DNA from 2 places in the Lactococcus sp. LG1267 genome. Region 2 is predicted to be linked to the other one. Evidence: predicted binding sites of a transcription regulator. Region 2 holds the regulator's gene; the other holds the start of a gene.
What was found. The regulator CtsR, encoded in region 2, represses protease genes until heat stress. The targets are predictions, from matches to a motif close to TTGGTCAAAAAAGGTCAAANA.
Positions count from the first base shown of each region.

Region 1: a site for CtsR is predicted at 2,114-2,134, ahead of J0J33_RS00345 (ATP-dependent Clp protease ATP-binding subunit). Genes of this name have one in related genera too.

Region 1 is NZ_CP071295.1:69,579-74,741, reverse strand. Features, by position in the region: gene dnaG (DNA primase) at 1-585, shown strand, start outside; gene rpoD (RNA polymerase sigma factor RpoD) at 621-2,003, shown strand; gene J0J33_RS00345 (ATP-dependent Clp protease ATP-binding subunit) at 2,221-4,467, shown strand; partial or broken gene J0J33_RS00340 (HD domain-containing protein) at 4,523-4,956, shown strand.
Region 2 is NZ_CP071295.1:818,416-823,578, reverse strand. Features, by position in the region: gene J0J33_RS04125 (ATP-dependent Clp protease ATP-binding subunit) at 1-1,942, opposite strand, end outside; gene J0J33_RS04120 (CtsR family transcriptional regulator) at 1,932-2,384, opposite strand; gene greA (transcription elongation factor GreA) at 2,504-2,977, opposite strand; gene mltG (endolytic transglycosylase MltG) at 3,002-4,717, opposite strand; gene rpoE (DNA-directed RNA polymerase subunit delta) at 4,823-5,163, opposite strand, start outside.

The DNA.
Region 1 (5,163 bases), 750 kb from region 2:
TCAAGGGCAGAAGCGGGAAATTTTGAAGAGAGTTTTGGGAGCTTTTCGGAAGAAGATTTTTCGAATTATCCTGATTCTGGTTTTATTGCAACGGAGCAAGATTATTATGGTGATTTTCCTTCTGGTCAAGAGGCTGCTAAAACTGTACAACAGCCGCAACTTCCAAGTTTATCACGAAGTGAACGGGCAGAGGAACAACTGTTGAATCGCATGATTTATCATCAAAGTATTCTTCAAAAATTTGCGGAGGATGAAACTTTTCGCTTTGTCCATCAGCGTTACCAGAAGCTTTTTGATAAAATCATACTTGAGGTTATGAGTTTTGAAGAAATTGATCCTTCTCACTTTGGCACCTCATTAGATGCCGATGAGAAAAATTTATTTTATCAAATCCTAAGTCTTGATTTGCCAGATGAGACAAGTAGTCAGGAGCTCGAAGATTTGGTGGCCGTTTTTGCAAAGGAAATGGAGCAAATAAAGTTTAGTGAATTGCAAAAACAACTAGAGAATGCCCAAAAAGTAGGCAACAAGGAACGTGAGCTGGAACTCACAATCCAAATCATTAATCAGAAGAAAAAAATATAAGCTATTGCTTATATTGTTCATTGGGGAGGATTAAATTGGCAAGTAATAATAAAAAAAGAATCAGTCAAATTGCAAAAGAAACTGGAATCACTAACAAAGCTTTAATCGCAAAAGCACAAGAGCTTGGTATGGCGGTTAAATCGCATTCAAGTTCTATTTTTGAAGCTGAAGAAGCAAAACTCCTTGCGGCAATGGATTTTAAACCAATTATTGTTGAAAAAGTTGATGTGGAAGAGTTAAAAGAAAAAGGTTCTAAACATGTAACTTCTGTTAAAGAAAAAGCGGCCAAGAAAATCGATATTAAAGATTCGGATACTTTTGACAATAAGGCTTTTGATAAAGCAGTAGCAGCTTATATTACAAAACGTAAACCTCTCGAAGAAGCTTTAGATGATGAAATTACAGATGAGCTTGTGGTGAAGTTTGGTTTGGAAGCCGAAGCTATCGAAGATTTGCTTCAACAAATCCAAGATGCAGGTATTTCTATTGTTGATAAAGAAGGAAATCCTAGTCCGTTAGCTTTACAAGCCGAAGAAGAAGAAAAGCTTGATGATAATGCAATGGATGAAATCGTGACAAATGTCCGTATTGATGATCCTGTCCGTATGTATCTTAAGGAAATCGGACGTTATCCATTGATTTCGCTTGAAGAAGAAACAAAACTTGCGGAAGCTATCGTGGCAGGTGGTGATGAAGCAGAATTTGCCAAACAAATGCTTGCGGAAGCCAATTTACGTTTGGTTGTTTCAATTGCAAAGCGTTATTCTGGACGAGGGATGCAATTCCTGGATTTGATCCAAGAAGGAAACATGGGACTTATGAAAGCTGTGGACAAATTTGACCATACGAAAGGTTTCAAATTCTCAACTTATGCGACCTGGTGGATTCGTCAAGCAATCACACGTGCGATTGCTGACCAAGCACGTACAATTCGTATTCCTGTCCACATGGTCGAAACAATCAATAAGTTAATCCGTGTACAACGTAATCTTTTACAAGAATTAGGTCGTGATCCTTTACCAGAAGAAATTGGTAAAGAATTGCACATGACACCTGATAAAGTTCGTGAAGTCTTAAAAATTGCGCAGGAACCTGTATCATTGGAAACACCTATTGGTGAGGAAGACGATTCACACCTTGGAGATTTCATTGAAGATGATGTGATTGAAAGTCCGGTAGACTATACCAACCGTATCTTGCTTCGTGAACAGCTTGATGAAGTTATGGATACCTTAACGGACCGCGAAGAAAACGTATTGCGTATGCGTTTTGGACTTGATGATGGACGTATGCACACACTTGAAGATGTTGGTAAACAATTTAAAGTGACACGTGAACGTATTCGTCAAATTGAAGCGAAAGCGATTAAAAAGTTACGTCATCCTCGTCGTAGCAAACCATTGCGTGACTTTATGTAATATAAAAAACTCTCTCGACAGATGTCGAAGAGTTTTTTCTTATAATTGAAAAAGAATATAGTACAAAAGATTTGATAAATTTGAGAGAAGTGATATAATAAAAATTATTAAAGGTCAAAAAAGGTCAAACTTTAAATAAAAGAAGCCAGACATGATTCTTTAATTCTAAAAAAATAAGTTAAAATAAAGAAAAGACGTAACCACAAAGGAGGAAGAGATGCTCTGCCAAAATTGTAAAATAAACGAAGCGACAATTCACCTTTATACAAATGTGAATGGCCAGCGTAAGCAAGTGGATCTATGCCAAAATTGTTATCAAATTATGAAATCAGGTGGTCAAGAAAGCTTGTTTGCTGGAGCTACAAATATTTCGAATAATGATGATCCCTTTAATCCATTTCCAGATATTTTCCAAGCCTTACATGGTAATGATCAAGGTCGGACAATGACACCTCCAACACAAGCGGGTGGTCGAGGTCCAGGAGGTCCACAAAACCCTCGGGGAAGTCAAGCACCTAAAGGACTTCTTGAAGAATTCGGAGTCAACATTACTGATGCTGCACGTCGTGGAGAAATAGATCCTGTTATTGGACGAGATTCTGAAATTACACGTGTTATCGAAATTTTGAATCGTCGAACAAAAAATAATCCTGTTCTTATTGGTGAACCTGGTGTTGGTAAAACAGCAGTTGTTGAAGGCTTAGCCCAAAAAATAGTTGATGGTGATGTACCACAAAAACTACAAAATAAAGAAGTTATTCGTCTTGATGTTGTCAGTCTCGTCCAAGGTACTGGTGTGCGCGGGCAATTTGAAGAGCGTATGCAAAAACTGATGGAAGAGATTCGTAAACGTGATGACGTTATCCTCTTCATTGATGAAATTCATGAGATTGTGGGCGCAGGCTCTGCTGGGGAAGGAAATATGGATGCTGGAAATATCCTTAAACCGGCTTTAGCGCGTGGAGAACTCCAACTTGTTGGAGCAACAACCCTCAATGAATATCGAATTATTGAAAAAGATGCAGCGCTTGAGCGCCGGATGCAACCTGTTAAAGTTGATGAACCTTCTGTAGATGAGACTATCACAATCTTACGTGGTATTCAAAAACGTTATGAAGATTATCATCATGTAAAATACTCAGATGAAGCAATCTTAGCTGCTGCAAATCTGTCTAACCGTTATATTCAGGACCGTTTCCTTCCCGATAAAGCAATTGACTTGCTGGACGAAGCGGGTTCGAAAAAGAATCTGACACTCAAATTTGTTGATCCTGAGGACATAAAGAAACGTATTGAGCAAGCAGAGGTGCAAAAAAACGAAGCCATGCAACGTGAAGATTTTGAGAAAGCGGCCCATTTCCGTGATCAAATCGCTAAGCTTCGTGAGCTTCAAAGTCATGAAATCTCAGATACTGACATGCCAAATATCACAGAAAAAGATATTGAAGCAATTGTTGAAGAAAAGACACATATACCTGTAGGTGATTTGAAAGAAAAAGAACAAACACAGCTCATTAATCTAGCTGAAGACTTGAAAGAACATGTTATCGGGCAAGATGAAGCGATTGATAAAATTTCTAAAGCTGTGCGTCGTTCGCGTGTCGGACTTGGAAAGCCTAATCGTCCTATCGGTTCATTCCTCTTTGTTGGACCTACTGGTGTAGGGAAGACCGAACTTGCAAAACAATTGGCTTATGAGCTTTTTGGCTCAAGAGATAGCATGATTCGCTTTGACATGTCGGAATACATGGAAAAACATAGTGTGGCTAAGTTGATTGGTGCTCCTCCAGGATATGTGGGGTATGAAGAAGCAGGTCAGTTGACAGAACGTGTGCGCCGTAACCCATACAGCTTAATTTTATTGGATGAGATTGAGAAAGCTCACCCGGATGTAATGCATATGTTCTTGCAAATTCTTGATGACGGGCGTTTGACAGATGCGCAAGGTCGTACAGTTTCCTTCAAAGATGCCATCATCATTATGACATCGAATGCTGGTACAGGTAAGGTTGAAGCAAGTGTTGGTTTTGGCGCTGCACGTGAAGGACGTACGAATTCAGTGCTTGGAGAGTTGGGTAATTTCTTCAGTCCAGAATTCATGAACCGTTTTGATGCTATCATTGAATTCTCAGCATTGAGCAAAGAAAACTTGCTTAAGATTGTAGATTTAATGTTGGATGAAGTAAATGCTCAAATCGCTCAAAATGATATTCATCTTGACGTCACACAGGCGGTTAAAGAAAAACTCGTTGATCTGGGCTACGATCCGAAAATGGGAGCACGCCCATTACGTCGTACCATCCAGGATAATATCGAGGATGCTATTGCTGATTTTTATATCGAGCATCCTGAGTATAAAGAATTACTTGCAGACTTGGTTGATGATAAGATTGTTATTGTGAATAAGCCTGAAGAAGTAAAAGACACAGCGGATACATCTGATAATGAAGATGAAGAGAAATAAAAACAAGATAAGACCGGTTGATGGTCTTATCTTGTTTTGTTAAAGTAAGGTAAATATGAAAAATACAAATCAACTTAAACAAGAGATAAAAACTTTTTTATTAGAAAAGGAATGTTATGCAACATATAACCATTGCATAACTGTTGGTGACAATGCTGAAGAAATAGGGCATGCATTTCTAAAAGAAGCAGAAAGAGAGCAAGTAAAAATAGCAGGATACTTACATGATATTTCTGCTATTTGTCCCACCATACTACCTTGAAGAAAAAATTTTCAAAGGTTGATTTAGTTTTATTTGTGGCTGACAAAATAAGATGGGATCAAGAAGGACAACCTCCTTATCCAAAGGAAATCACTCAGGCGCTAAATTATTCTTTTGAAGCAGCAGCCTTTGCTTATATTGATTATATTTTGAAACACGATATAAAAGTTATTCATCCTTGGCTTTTAGAAGCTTATGAATTTTTAAATCTGAGAAGAATTGGTTAATGAAAAAACTTTATCTTTGGTGCATATTCCTTATATTTTTCGTGCTAATAAATAACTAAAAATACTTTTAGGGGGAATATTTATGCTCTGGAGAATTTTAAATGAAGAAGATATGGCTCGGAAATATGATCAAGAAACGTCTTCAAAATACACAGCCTTTAATCAAGTCAATAATTATTTTATTGGAGCAATTAGTGGATTTGTGAT
Region 2 (5,163 bases):
CGAAACCATCATCCAAAATTTGTAACATGATATTGAAAATATCAGGGTGGGCCTTTTCGACTTCATCAAGGAGAATAACAGAATAAGGCTTATTACGGACTTGCTCTGTCAATTGCCCACCTTCATCGTAACCTACATATCCAGGAGGTGCTCCGATAAGACGCGATGTCGAGAATTTTTCCATAAATTCACTCATGTCTACACGAATCATATTTTCTTCACTGCCAAAAACACTTTCCGCTAAAGCCTTAGCAAGCTCTGTCTTCCCAACTCCTGTCGGACCAAGGAACATAAATGAGCCCAAAGGACGTCTCGTATCGGCAATCCCTGAACGTGCACGTCTAATGGCACGAGAAACAGCAGAAATCGCTTCTTCCTGTCCAACCACACGTTTATGTAACTCTTTTTCTAAGTTAATCAGACGTTCACTTTCTGTCTTCGTCATCTGTTGGAGTGGGATTCCTGTAAGGTTAGAAACGACAGCATAAACATCGCTTTCCTCCACCAAAGGATTATCATTTTCCGATACTGTAAAATTATCAATCTTGTGCGTTAATTTTTCAATATCTTTTTCAATCCCTTGCGCTTCAACAATATCAAGAGCAACAACTGCTTTTTGTAATCTCAGTTCTTCCGCTTTTAATTCTGCTTTTAACTCGTCTAACTTGGTATAATTTGTTTTACTCGTGATTTTAACTTTGGCTGCTGCTTCATCAAGAAGATCAATAGCTTTGTCTGGGAGACGACGACTAGGCATATAGCGATTACTCAAGCTGACAGCACGCTCCAAAGCCCCTTCTTCAAATTTGACTGTATGGTAAGCCTCAAATTTTTCTTTCAAGCCTTGTAAAATCGCAACCGTTTCCTCTTCTGAGGGTTCTTCGACATTGACACGGGCAAAACGGCGTTCTAGGGCTTCATCTTTTTCAATATATTTTTGATATTCTTGATAAGTGGTAGCACCAATGAGTTGGAACTCGCCCCGTGCTAATGCTGGTTTTAAAATGTTTGAGGCATCGTTGACCGAGTCCATGCCGCCACCAGCACCAATAATGGTATGGAGTTCATCGATAAAGACGATAACATCTTTATCATGTGTCACTTCATCAACAATAGCCGTCAAACGATCTTCAAATTCACCACGGAATTTTGTCCCCGCTACGACCATCGCCATATTTAAAGCCATAATGCGGCTGCCGCGTAAACCTACAGGAACATTTCCTGCAGCCACACGTGTCGCAAAACCTTCAATAATCGCTGACTTACCAACACCTGGCTCACCAACAAGAACGGGATTATTTTTTGTTCGACGGCTCAAAATGTGGATAAGACGTTCAACTTCACGCTCTCTTCCAATCATGGGATCAAGCTTGCCTTCACGGGCTGCTTTTGTCAAATCTGTTGATACCGTGTCTAAAGTAGGCGTTGTCGTTGTTTCGGACACTTTCCCCGACAGGTTTCTTTTCGAAGCTGGTGTCACCGCTTTACGGCGCTCTGGTACACGTAGATATGCTTTTTGCTCTAGCTTTTTGCGGAGGTTAACGATATTGATGTCTTGCTCACGTAAAAGTTGTCCTGCAAAGCTGGCTTCATTTGCCAACAGCATATATAAGAGATGCTCGGTCCCGATGCGGTTTTTATCATTATTTTGAGCCAGTGCTCGTGCTTGCTCAATAATCGTTTCCACTCTTGGACTAAGCTTTATTTCTGATTTTTTTGTCTTCACTTGACTTGAAAAATCTTCGATGTCGATTAACATTTCTTCCAAATCAATCTTTTCTGAATTAAGTAGCGTAAATGCCAATGAAGCCGGGACCTCAGCCAAGGCAGCCAATAAGTGCGAGCTTTCAACCCAAGCGTAGTTAAACTTGTGCGCATAGTCGACAGACTTCTCAAGCACTTTTATGACTTGTGGTGTAAAGTCCTTTTCATTAAATTTCATCATCACGATCCAATCTCTGTAGTATTTTTATCATCATTTGTGCTCGACAACTGTTAGAAATATCACTATCAGCTAAAAGCAAAAGGAGAAGATTTCCTTCTCGTTCAGTCAAAATGTTTTCATCAAATAAAAGTTGCAAGACATCTTGTGCCATACTTTCGGTCAAGTTGGCAGGCAACTTCTGTGCTAAATCAAGCAAGAATTCATGCTTTGCCGAATAATGGTATTTGAATATTTTAATATAGCCGCCACCACCACGCTTTGACTCAACATCAAAGCCTTTAGATGGGGTGAAACGGGTTTTAATCACATAGTTAATTTGCGAAGGAACCACGTCAAATTGACTGGCTAAATCTGCACGTTTAATCTCAATCTCACGTGCCTCTTCTAGCAGTTTTCGCAAATAAGCTTCGATAATATCTGAAGTATTTTGGACAGACATAGAACCTCCAATCTTTGACCTTTATTGACTATTATATCGAAAATTTTAATTTTTTACCAAAAATAGTGGCTGAAACGTCTCTAAAATAAAAAAATCCGCTAAAAGCAGATTTTTTTATTTTATTTTACATCAACAATCTTAACTTCGATTTCACCCATAGGCAACGGAATTTTCACAACATCGCCAACTTTACGGCCAATCAAGGCTTGAGCGATTGGAGATTCATTTGAAATTTTGCCTGAAAATGGATCAGCTTCAGCAGTACCGACGATTTCGTACTCTTCTTCTTCGTCATCTCCAACTTCTTGGAAAACAACTGATTTACCAAGAGCAACTTCATTTTTGTCAATATTAGCATTGTCTACGATTTCAGCATAACGAATCATTGTTTCCACAGTTGAGATACGACCTTCAATAAAGGCTTGTTCATCTTTTGCTGCTTCGTATTCTGAGTTTTCTGAAAGGTCACCGTAGCTACGTGCAATTTTGATGCGTTCAATAACTTCAGGGCGTTTAACCAATTTAAGGTTATCTAATTCTTGTTCTAATTTTTCCAGACCTTCTTTGGTCATGGGGAAAGTTTTTTCTACCATTTTTTATCCTTTTTAAATTTCTAATTAATTACCCGACGCAATCGCATCATTGACATACTTTTGAACATTGATGTTTTGTTCTTCAAGTGTTTGCGCAAAGTAAATCTTACCTTCAACGTCTGCTACGAAATAAAGATAATCATTCGCAGTCGGGTTAAGCACTGCTTTGATTGACGACAAGCTTGGACTCACGATTGGTCCAGGACCAAAACCTGGGTACAAATAAGTATTGAAAGGTGAGTCTAATTGTGTATTAATTGCAGCTTGCTGATCAAGCGACGTATCCTTACCTAGCTTACCTTCAGCATAAAAGATTCCTGTATTAGAATCCATCGTCATCCCTAAATCTTTACGGTTAAAGAAGACCTGTGCAACGTTACGGCGATCATCATCGCTATTCGCTTCTTTTTCGACAATGGCAGCCAAACTCAAGGTTTCATTGACCGTAAGTCCGTTCGCTTGTATTTGTTCATACAAAGGTTCCAGCTGTGTATTAGTTGTTGAAAGCATGGTCTCAATTAAGCTTTCAACAGTTGTCTTTTTCGTATACTCATAAGTTGCTGGGAAGAGGTAACCTTCAAGTTGATACTTCACACCACTGTCTTTACTTGGTAAGCTTGCAAGAAGTTTTGGAAACTTCTCTTTCATTTTTTCGATGAACGCTTGATCCTGTACAGTCTTCATAAACTCATCTTTAGTAAAAGGTGTTTTTTCATCTTTATCCGCAGAATTCACTGTAACAGCTTGAGCAATTTGTTCCAATGTATAACCTTCAGGAATCAAAATTTTGCCCAGAGTTGGTTCCACAGGATGTTCGGTTCCTCCTTGCTCCAAAAGACTTGCAATATCCGACAAGTTCATGCTAGGCGCCAAGTTGTAGTAGCCGCTCTTAAAGCCACTGAAATTTTTAAATTTAGTATAGTATTGGAAAACCATACCATTTTTGATAATACCTTCTCGTTGTAAGATATCTCCGATTTGTTTACTGCTTGCTCCCGCTGGAATGTTAATGGCGCGTTTGGTTGTATTTGCAGTATTGAGCGGTTGTACACCTTCTTTGATGAAATTATAACCGTAAAAACCAGTCCCTGCCGCAGCCAGAATTAAAACAGCTACGATAACAGCAATAATCTTTCCAGAAGAAACTTTCTTCTTCGATTTTTTCGCTTTCGACTTGGGCTGCATTTCTTCAGCTTCCGCATCCGATTTTACTGCTGCACGACGACTTCTTTGTCTGTGAGTCGTCTCTTCGCCAAGAGGCTCTGCAGCATCACTTGCTTGTGCTTCAGGTTGCTCATATTCATCAACAACTTCTTTATCAGACTCTTTTGTCTTGCGTCTAAGTCGTGAATAACTTTGTCCTTGGCTCGCTTGGAGCATTTGCTCGCGAACACTTGCAAAGTCTGGACGTTCTTCATGTGCTGATGCTTCTGTTTTCACTTGATCAGAAACAGCTTTTTCAGGAAATTCTACATCTTCGGAAATTTTAGCTTGTCCCTCTACTTCTGGATTTTCCAGTTCTTCTGTCAACTTAAATGGAGTTGGACGTTGAATATCCGAAAAATCAGCACGTTCTCGCCGAGTATGTCTACTCGGGGTTGAAGAAAGTTCTTTGTTGGATTCACGGGCATAGTTTTCAAAAGTCCCATCCGTGTTGGCTCGATTTCCTTCTTCAAGTTCACGCAAGATTTTATCTTTGAAACTTTCTCTCGAAAACTTCTCCGTATCTTTTTCTACCAAGGTTAATCCTCCTTATCACGCCACCCTCTTTTTTTAAACAGTGAAGCGTAAGTTTGTTGGGTAATATTCACAAAAGCGAGGTCAGGGACCTCACTCTTTTAGATTTTAATTCTCTTCTGAGTCGCTGTCGTCATCATCGTCGTCCTCTTCATCGAGTTCAACGTCTTCATCCACGTTATCCAGTTCAACTTCAGCAAGTTCAGCATCATAAGCTTGAACCTCATCTTTTTCATCATCTGGATTCTCATCATCATAAGTCATGTCATCTGCATCGTTTCCTTTGTCGATGTGTTCATCTTCAGGATCCACTTCATCTTCGATACCGAATGCATTAACTTTTGTACGTTTTTTAGTTGTTTTTTCTTCTTCGTCGTCAATTTCATCAAGAGCAATTACTTCCTCATCGATTTCGTCGATCGCGTACCATGAGCGCAGTGCCCAAATGT